DNA from 2 places in the Methylobacterium sp. 092160098-2 genome. Region 1 is predicted to be linked to the other one. Evidence: predicted binding sites of a transcription regulator. Region 1 holds the regulator's gene; the other holds the start of a gene.
What was found. The regulator PhoB, encoded in region 1, activates phosphate uptake and scavenging genes when phosphate is short. The targets are predictions, from matches to a motif close to TGTCATNNANCTGTCAT.

Region 1 (4,972 bases):
CGCGTCCAGGCCGCCTGAGGAGCACGCGCGATGGACGCCTCCCCTACGATGACCGCGGCGCCCCGGCGCCGCTCCGGCCGGGTCCGTCAGGGCCGGCGCATCGCCGACCGCACGCTGCGGGTTGCCTGCACCGGGGCGACGCTGGTGGGTGCCCTGGTCCTGGGCTCGATCTTGGTGATGCTGATCGTTCAGGGCGTGCGCGGCTTCACGCCGACCCTGTTCACCAACCCGACGCCGGGCCCCGGATCCGAGGGCGGCGGCATCGCCAACGCCATTCTGGGCAGCCTCGTCCTGACCGGGATCGGCATCGTGATCGCGACGCCGGTCGGCGTCATGGCCGGGACCTTCCTGGCCGAGTACGGGCGCGGCTCGAAGCTCGCAGCCCTGATCCGCTTCCTCAACGACATCCTGCTCTCGGCGCCGTCGATCCTGATCGGCCTGTTCGTCTACACCCTGATGGTGCGGCCGATGGGCACCTATTCGGGCTGGGCCGGCGGCGTCGCGCTCGCGATCATCGCCGTTCCGGTGATCGTCCGCACCACCGAGGACATGCTGCGGCTCGTCCCCGGAACCCTGCGGGAGGCCGGCGCGGCGCTCGGGGCGCCGCCCTCGACGGTGATCATCAACGTCACGTGGCGGGCGGCCTCGGCCGGCATCGTCACCGGGATCATCCTGGCCCTGGCGCGCATCGCCGGCGAGACGGCGCCATTGCTGTTCACCGCCCTCAACAACAATTCCTGGTTCTCGGCCAACCTGATGGGCGGCGTCGCGAACCTGCCGGTGATGATCTACCAGTTCGCCCTGTCGCCCTATCCGAACTGGCAGGGCCTCGCCTGGGCAGGCGCGCTTCTGATCACCGCCACCATCCTGGTGCTGTCGATCATTGCCCGCCTTGTGATCAAGCCGCAGACCTCGCGCTGAGACCCTTCGAGGACACGACGATGAACGCCGCCTCCGCGATCCCCACGGTCGAGCTGAACCGCAACCGCGCCGACGAGGGCGGTCCCGTGCGGATCGCCGTGAAGCGCCTGAACTTCTACTACGGCAGCTTCCACGGGTTGAAGGACGTCAACCTCAACTTCCACGACCGGCAGGTCACGGCGCTGATCGGGCCCTCGGGCTGCGGCAAGTCCACCCTGCTGCGCTGCTTCAACCGGATCTACAGCCTCTATCCGGAGCAGCGGGCCGAGGGCGAGATCCTCCTGGACGGCGAGAACATCCTCAGCCCCTCCATCGACCTGAACGAGCTGCGCTCGCGCATCGGCATGGTGTTCCAGAAGCCGACGCCGTTCCCGATGTCGATCTATGACAACGTCGCCTTCGGCCTGCGCCTCTACGAGAAGCTGCCGAAATCCGAACTCGACGGCCGGATCGAGGCCTCCCTGCGCAAGGCCGCCCTCTGGGACGAGGTGAAGGACAAGCTCAAGCAGCAGGGCACGGGCCTGTCGGGCGGCCAGCAGCAGCGCCTGTGCATCGCCCGCACGGTGGCGCAGCGCCCGGAGGTGATCCTGTTCGACGAGCCGACCTCGGCCCTCGACCCGATCTCCACCGGCCGCATCGAGGAGCTGATCGAGCAGTTGCGCGACGAGTTCACCATCGTGATCGTCACCCACAACATGCAGCAGGCGGCGCGCATCTCGCAGTTCACCGCCTTCATGTATCTGGGCCAGCTGATCGAGTTCGGTCCGACCAACCGGATGTTCATGAACCCGACGGAACGCCGCACCCAGGACTACATCACCGGCCGGTTCGGCTAGTCTGCCTGGACGCTCCGGTCTCGGGGAAGGCCGTCCGGTCGCCGCATCCGCGGAGGGCCGGCGGGTCCCCGAGGGCCTCCCCGGAGCGCCGCCCCCGGGACCCATCGAAGGATTCGCCATGCCCGGCCATATCGTCACCTCCTACGACACCGACCTGGAGAACCTGCGTCGCTCGATCTCGGAGATGGGCGGCGTGGCCGAGAAGATGACCGCGGAGGCGACGGACGCCCTCGTGCGCCGGGACGACACGCTCGCCCAGGCGGTGATCGTCGCCGACAAGCGCCTCGACGCCCTGCAGCGGGACATCGAGGAGCGCGCCGTGCTGTTGATCGCCCGGCGTCAGCCCCTGGCGATCGATCTGCGTGAGACGATCTCGGCGATCCGCGTCTCCGGCGACCTCGAGCGGATCGGCGACCTCGCCAAGAACGTCGCCAAGCGGGTGGTGGCGATCTCCGATCAGGCGCCGGCCCAGAAGATCGTTCTCGGCGTGCGCCACATGAGCGACCTCGCGGAGGGCCAGCTCAAGGACGTTCTCGACGCCTATGCGAGCCGCGACGTCCAGGCAGCCCACGATGTCTGGGAGCGGGACGGCGAGATCGACGCCCTGTACAATTCGCTGTTCCGCGAGCTCCTGACCTACATGATGGAGGATCCGCGCAACATCTCGTTCTGCACGCATCTTCTGTTCTGCGCCAAGAACGTCGAGCGGATCGGCGACCACACCACCAACATCGCCGAGACGATCCATTATCTCGCCACGGGCGAGGCCCTGGCGGGCGACCGGCCGAAGAACGATGCGTCGAACTATGCGACCGTGGACGGGGTGCCGGCTCCGTAAGCGGGCCGCCCCCGGTCCAGGCGTCGGCCTGCGCGCGCTCCTGTGGGGCGCCGCCGGAGAATCGGAGCGTGCGGGTTGAGGCTGAGCGGCGCCTCCTGCACCCTCTGCCTGCCCGCCAACTCCAAGGAGAGTCGGCGCGCCTGCAGGCCGTATGGCGCCGCTTCGTGAACGGATCTTCGAACGTGAGCATGCAAGTCCTGATCGTCGAGGACGAGGAGGCGCTGACCACGCTGCTGCGCTACAATCTGGAAGCCGAGGGCTTTCTGGTGGATTCCGCGGCTCGGGGCGACGACGCGGAGCTGCTCCTGGCGGAGCGGATCCCCGATCTCGTCCTGCTCGACTGGATGCTGCCCGGCCTGTCGGGCATCGAGCTGTGCCGGCGGATCCGGGCGCGCCGGGAGACCGAGCGGCTGCCCGTGATCATGCTCACTGCCCGGGGCGAGGAGGGCGACCGGATCCGCGGTCTCGGGACGGGCGCCGACGACTACATCGTCAAGCCGTTCTCCGTCCCGGAACTGCTTGCCCGGATCCGCGCGCTGCTCCGCCGGGCCAAGCCCGCCCATGTCTCGGACCGGCTGGCGGCGGGCGACCTCGAACTCGACCGCACCGGCCATCGCGTCCGCCGCGGCGGCGAGGAGCTGCATCTCGGCCCCACAGAGTTCCGTCTGCTGGAATTCCTGATGCTGGCGCCGGGCCGTGTCTTCTCCCGCGAGCAGCTCCTCGACGGGGTCTGGGGACACGACGTCTACATCGACGAGCGCACGGTCGACGTCCATGTCGGGCGGCTGCGCAAGGCACTGAACGGCCCGCGCCAAGCCGACCCGATCCGTACGGTCCGCGGCTCGGGCTACGCCTTCGACGAGACGTTCTCGCTCGACGCTTGAGAGGGGCGCGAAGCGTTCCGGGACAAAGGGTTCCGGGCCGGAGGCCGGTCGGCCGCGCCGCCCGCCCGCTTGCAGCGAAGGGAGCCAGGGACGTTCGAGGCCGGCGGATGCTGCGAGGCCCGGCGGCCCCCCGGGCCTCGCGCAGATTCAGCGGGTCAGCGCCGCGCTCCGGCCGGACGCGACCGGCACGGCGTCGAGCGCCGCCAGAACCGTCCCCTCGGTGAGGATCTGCGGAAGCACCTGAGGCGCTCCGGTTCCGGTATAGAGGAGGTAGAGCGGCACGCCGCTGCGCCCGTGCTTCTCCAGCAGACGGGTGATCTCGGGATTCTGGTTGGTCCAGTCGCCCTTCATGTAGGTCACGCCGCGCTCGGCCATCGCGGCCCGCACGGCCTTGGTGTTGAGCGAGGTCGCCTCGTTCACCGCGCAGGTGATGCACCACGCGGCGGTCATGTCCACGAAGACGGGGCGGTGCGCGTCCACCAGGGCGTCGAGACGCGCTTGAGTGAAGGGCTCGACCCCGTCGGCGGCGGCCTGCGCCGACGGCGCGGCGCGGTCCCGCGGAAGGGTCACGGCGAGGGCCGACACGGCGATTAGCGCGAGGGCCGCAGCGACCCGCGCGACCCGGCCCGCCCCGGGCGCGGCGGCGCGGCCGTGTTCCCAGGCCCAGGCGGCGAAGCCCACCAGGACGAGGCCGATCAGCGCCGCCAGCAGCCCACGCGGATCGACCTGCTGCGCCAGAACCCAGATCAGCCAGGCCACGGTGGCGTAGACCGGGAAGGCCAGGACCTGTTTGAGGGTCTCCATCCAGGCGCCCGGCCGCGGCAGCGCCCGCAGGGCCGGCGGCCAGAGGGTCAGCACCAGGAAGGGCAGGGCGAGGCCGAGGCCGAGGCTCGCGAAGACGGCGAGCGCGACACCGGCACTCTGCGTCAGCGCGAAGCCCACCGCCGAGCCCATGAACGGCGCCGTGCAGGGGGTCGCCACCAGGGTCGCCAGCACACCCGTGAAGAACGAGCCGCTCAGGCCGGCACGCCGGGTCAGGCCGTCTCCGAGGCCGGCGAGCCGGCCGCCGACATGGACCACTCCGGACAGGCTCAGGCCCATAGCGAACAGCAGATAGGCGAGGGCTGCGACCATGGCGGGCGATTGCAGCTGGAAGCCCCAGCCGATCGCGGCCCCACCGCCCTTCAGGGCGATCAGCAGGGATGCGAGGCCGAGGAAGCTCGCCAGCACGCCGGCCGTGTAGGCGAGGCCGTGCAGCCGCAGCCGCGCCGGGCCCTCGCCGGCATGCCGCACGAGGCTCAGCACCTTGATGGACAGCACCGGGAAGACGCAGGGCATCAGGTTGAGGATCAGGCCGCCCAAAAAGGCGAAGGCCGCGGCGGTCGCGAGGGTCAGCGCGTCGAACTCGGCGGCGGCCGGCGGGGCTCCGGCCGGATTCGGCGCGCTCGACGCGGCCGCGACGGCAGGAAGCACCGGCTCGTCACCATACGCGA
Region 2 (4,972 bases), 2.5 Mb from region 1:
GAACAGGCCAGCCGGGATCTGCTGCCGGACGGCCGGCATGCGGCCGCCTGAAGCGCGGGACGCCGGGCCTTTCGGAAACGCCGGTCTCCCGGTGGGTCATCGGCCCCGGGAAGACGGCCCGTTGCCCGGTCAGGAGAACCTCCTCGTCGGAATCCGAGGTGGGTCGGCCTCAGCCCGTCGGGATCCGCCGGCTCAGGCGGCCCGGTCGCGGGGCACGCCCTGGGCGATCGCACGCGCCAGCGCGGCCCGGCGTTCGGCATATTCCCGGGCGACCATCGGATAGTCGCCCGGCAGGCCGAAGCGCGCGCGATAGCTCAGCGGGTCTAGCCCATGCGCCGTCAGATGGCGCTTGAGGGTCTTGTAGACGCGCCCGTCGATGAAGCTCATGATGCCGTCGGGCCGGACCGAGCCGCGGACCTGCGCCGCGCTCGGCTTGTCGAGCCGCACCTGCAGATCCGGGGCCGCCGTCACCGGCCCGCTCCCGGGATACGCCAGCGCGCTGATCGCGCTGTGGCACTGCGCGATCAGGGCCGGCAATTCGGTGACGGGGACCCGGTTATTCGACACGTAGGCAACGACGAGCCCAGCAACCAGCTCGATATTGGATTGGGGGCTCATCGGAGTCGATGGGGACACGGGGCGGCCTCCTGAATGGGATGAAAACCTTCATAGGTTGGTCCGTCCCATTGCGCTTGCCTGGAAGCGTGCTACCGTTTTCCTGAGCGCGCACGCGGGCGCCCGAATACAAGAAGTTGCAATGAGGACTTTGTTCTCGACGGCGGATTACGCGCCAGAAGACAGTTTCCGCTTCTGGCGTGAGACGATCTTCGATCGCATTGTGCCTGTCGAACTTACGCCCACCGCCGCTCACGGATTCGCCGGCTCCCTGGAGGCCGCCGAGGTCGGACCTCTGCTCATCACGCGGGTGACGCAGAGTGCCGTCACGACCGTCGCGACCCCGGACACGATCCGGCGGCACGGCAAATACGAGACGCTGAACGTCGCGATCACCCTGAAGGGCCGCGTGTTCAGCGCGCAGGACGATCGCACCGCGATCCAAAATCCCGGCGACATCGTCGTGATGGATCGGCGACCGGCCGTCATGGGTTCGGATGGCGACACGCAGACGCTGTTCATCGAGATGCCGCGCGCGTGCCTGGAACGGGCGCTCGGCTCGACGCGCCGCTTCACGGCCCTGACGATCGGGGCCGACCAAGTCGGCACGTCGATGGTCACGACCTTCTTCCAGGAGCTCGCCCGCACCGCCGGTCAGATGACCCCGGACATGGCGAACCGCATGGCCTCGATCGGCGTCGACCTGGTGGTCGCCAGCATCGCGGAGCGCCTCGCCCACGAGCCCCCGAGGAACATCCAGGGGATCCTCATCTTTCAGCGCGCCTTGGCCCACATCGAGGCCAATCTGGGCGACGTGAATCTCGACCCCACCCAGCTCGCGGCGGCGGTCGGCGTGTCGCTGCGCCACCTGCAGACGCTGTTCCGCGAGCAGGACCGCAACATCGCAGACTGGATCTGGCGGCGGCGTCTGGAGAGCGCCGCACAGCGGCTCACGGATCCCGGCTTCAGCCACCTGTCCGTGGGCGAGCTGGCCTATAGCTGCGGCTTCAGTACCCAGAGCCACTTCAGCCGACGCTTCAAGGAGAGCTACGGACTCTCACCGAGCGATTACCGGAGGGCGCCCGGGATCGCGGGCTGACGGCCGGCTATTGGGGACGGGCCCCCGCGGAGTTCGCCCGGATCCATCCCGGCGCGAGGATGTCGCCGTCCTCCGTGATGATCCACGGGCTGGCATCCTCGGCGTCGATCGCCGCGAGCGCGGCGGCCAGGGCGGCCCGCAGCGTCGGGAAGCTGCGCGAGTCGGCGACCCGGGCGGGCGCGTAGCCCGGCCAGAGAGTCAGTTCGGCGGGTCTGTCGAGGTCGGTCGGCATCATGGCGTAGGCGGGTCTGGAGGGGCACGCCGCCGATGCCGCGGACGTGCAGGGGAAGCGAGCGGAGCGCGGGAGGCCTCCCGGGCCGCCCGCCGAGCGGAACGCGACGCGCGTTCAGGCGGCTTTCGGCTTCGGCCGGGGAACACGCACCTCGACGGTTTGTCCGGTCAGCGGATTCAAGATCAGCATGGCAGCACGTCTCCGGTGGAACTGCCCGTAGAACGCCGGCCGATCGCATCCGGATCGGGGCGGTCGGTGCAAGTTTGCCGATTGGGTAAACCAATCGTTCACCGTGGCGGCGGGCCGTCCATCCGCCCCGTGATCGCCCCAGGATAGATCCGGGTCGCCGCGCCGATGGAAGGCCACGCGCGTACCGCTTTAGGAGGAGGTCTGACCCGGGCGCAGATCGCGCGCAGATCGCGCGCAAGCGGGCCGACCGGGCGCCGCCGCGACGCGACCGCGCCGGCGGTGCGACGGGCCCCGCCATCCCGAGCGCGGCAGTCACGGGCCGAACGGCCCGGTTCGATCAGACCCGTTCGGGCTCCGCCAGCAGGATGGCGGCGCGGATCGCCGCCCGGCGCAGTCCGGTATCGGCCCAGGGCTGATCGATCAGCGTCCGGGCGAAGGGATGCGAGGCCACCGCCACCGCAGGGTCGATGCGGAAGCCGTCCCCGAACGCCACAGAGCCGGGCGTGGGATCGGCCAGATACGCGTCCACGACGGCCGAGACGTCGTCATCGACGATGTCGAGGGTCGTGAACAGGTCGAGGGTCATCGGGCGCTTCGCCATGGCGGCGCTATAGCGGCGTCTGCACGACAGGATCACGACTCCCGCCCCGGGCCGCGGCGCCCCGTTCAGTACGCGTCCGGCACGTACATCTCGGCGGGGACCGGACCGCGCACGTAATCCGCATGCCGCAGGCGGGCCGGCAGGTGGACCGGCGGGTGCTCCACGCTGCCGTACGGGATCTGGCCGAGCAGATGGCTGATGCAGTTCAGGCGGGCCCGGCGCTTGTCCACCGCCTCGACCACCCGCCAGGGCGCCTCGGGGATGTGGGTGCGCGCCAGCATGTCCTCCTTCGCCCGCGTGTAATCCTCCCAGCGCCGACGCGACTCGACGTCCATCGGCGACAGCTTCCACTGCTTGAGCGGATCGCGGATCCGCATCTGGAAGCGGAATTCCTGTTCCGCGTCGGTGATCGAGAACCAGTATTTGAGGAGGACGATGCCGGAGCGCACCAGCATCCGCTCGAACTCGGGCACCGAGCGGAAGAACTCCTCGACCTCCGCCTCGGTGCAGAAGCCCATCACCCGCTCGACCCCGGCGCGGTTGTACCAGGACCGGTCGAACAGCACGATCTCCCCGCCGGCCGGCAGGTGAGAGACGTAGCGCTGGAAGTACCATTGCGTCCGCTCGCGCTCGCTCGGGGCCGGCAGGGCGGCCACGCGGCAGACGCGGGGGTTGAGGCGCTGGGTGATCCGCTTGATCACGCCGCCCTTGCCGGCCGAATCGCGGCCCTCGAAGAGGACGACGACACGCAGCTTCCGATCCTGCACCCAGTCCTGGAGGCGGACCAGTTCGTGCTGCAGGCGCAGCAGTTCGCGGAAATAGACCTTGCGGTCCAGGCGCTCGGGCTGTGCGCCGTCGGCGGCGAGCCGATCGAGGCGCTCCTCCTCGAGCCCGAGTTCCACCTCCTCATCGTAGCTGTCGGCAAGGTCGCGCCGGATCGCCTCCAGGGCGGCATCCAGGGCAGCACTGTCGTCGAGCCTCATCGCGGGTCCCCCTGCGTGTCGGACGGCCGAGCTAGAGCAGCCTTCCGTGACAGGCCTGAGAAGCGATCGGTCCGCGGGCGGACGATCCGGTATCGCACCCGTGATCGTTCCGTCATACGCTTCGGCCACGGAGCACCGCGACCGGAGACGCGTCATGGCTGGAGAAGCGACGAAGCCCCCGCCGGGGCGGGCGCCGGACGATCGGGATCCGGCCCGGGCCGAAGGCGAGAAGGTCGGCGCCCGGATCGACGCGGCGTTCGAGAAGCTCGCCAGGAAGCTGCGCGCCCGCGCCGACAAGGCCCATGGCAAGCTCGATGCGGCGACGCCGGCCGAGAAGCGCGCGGTCCTGCTCCGCCGCTACGAACTCTACGCGGATGCGGCGGCCTATCTCGAAGAACGGCTGGTGCAACGCGGGGAGCGGTCCACGTGATCTGCACCGACCCGGCCGGGCGCGTCGCCGCCGGCCGCAGCTGACGGCGAGGCCCGACCATGTTCGACGCGACCAAGATGCTCGCCGATGCCCTCGGCGAGCACCTCGCCGTCACCTACCAGCGGACCTTCGGCAGTCGGGAGCCGCGCTATGCCGAGATCATCGAGGCCTCGGCGCGCCTGACGATCGAGCGGATCGTCGGGAGCGATGCCCTCTACCATGACGGCGATCATACGGCCCTCGTCACCCTGGTCGCCCAGGACATCCTGCGCGGCCGCTTCCTGCACGAGGGTGTCACGCCGGAGGACTGGCTGCACATGATCCTGGCCGCCCTCTACCACGACATCGGTTACGTGCGCGGCGTCTGCGCGGGCGACCGGGCCCAGGCCTTCGTCATCGACGCGCGGGGCGGGACCGTGTGCCTGCCCCGCGGGGCCTCCGATGCGGCGCTGGCGCCGTATCACGTCGAGCGCTCGAAACTCGCTGTCCAAGAGCGCTTCGGCACGCACGATCTCGTCGATGCGGGCCGGGTCATCCGGGCGATCGAGCTGACCCGCTTCCCGGTGCCGGAAGACGACGCGCATCGCGAGACCGGGACCGAGGCGGGCCTGTTGCGGGCGGCCGACCTGATCGGGCAGCTCGGCGACCCGCTTTATCCGCGCAAGTTGAATGCGCTGTTTCACGAATTCGCCGAGATCGGCGTCAACGCGGAACTCGGCTACGACAGCCCGGCCGACCTTGCAGAGCGCTATCCGTCCTTCTTCTGGGGCAAGATCGAGCCCGTGATCGGGGATGCGATCCGCTTCCTCGACCTCACGGTCGA

Region 2: the regulator PhoB is predicted to act here: its motif matches at 3,819-3,835, upstream of ppk2 (polyphosphate kinase 2).

What each region holds. Positions count from the first base shown of each region.
Region 1 is NZ_JAQPZJ010000001.1:4,206,560-4,211,531, forward strand. It holds gene pstC (phosphate ABC transporter permease subunit PstC) at 1-18, shown strand, start outside; gene pstA (phosphate ABC transporter permease PstA) at 31-921, shown strand; gene pstB (phosphate ABC transporter ATP-binding protein PstB) at 942-1,757, shown strand; gene phoU (phosphate signaling complex protein PhoU) at 1,876-2,595, shown strand; gene phoB (phosphate regulon transcriptional regulator PhoB) at 2,784-3,479, shown strand; gene PQI07_RS19820 (protein-disulfide reductase DsbD family protein) at 3,627-4,972, opposite strand, start outside.
Region 2 is NZ_JAQPZJ010000001.1:1,694,940-1,699,911, forward strand. It holds gene PQI07_RS08040 (hypothetical protein) at 1-51, shown strand, start outside; gene PQI07_RS08045 (Ros/MucR family transcriptional regulator) at 193-636, opposite strand; gene PQI07_RS08050 (helix-turn-helix domain-containing protein) at 758-1,714, shown strand; gene PQI07_RS08055 (hypothetical protein) at 1,722-1,949, opposite strand; gene PQI07_RS08060 (hypothetical protein) at 2,473-2,721, opposite strand; gene ppk2 (polyphosphate kinase 2) at 2,802-3,719, opposite strand; gene PQI07_RS08070 (hypothetical protein) at 3,874-4,149, shown strand; gene PQI07_RS08075 (hypothetical protein) at 4,209-4,972, shown strand, end outside.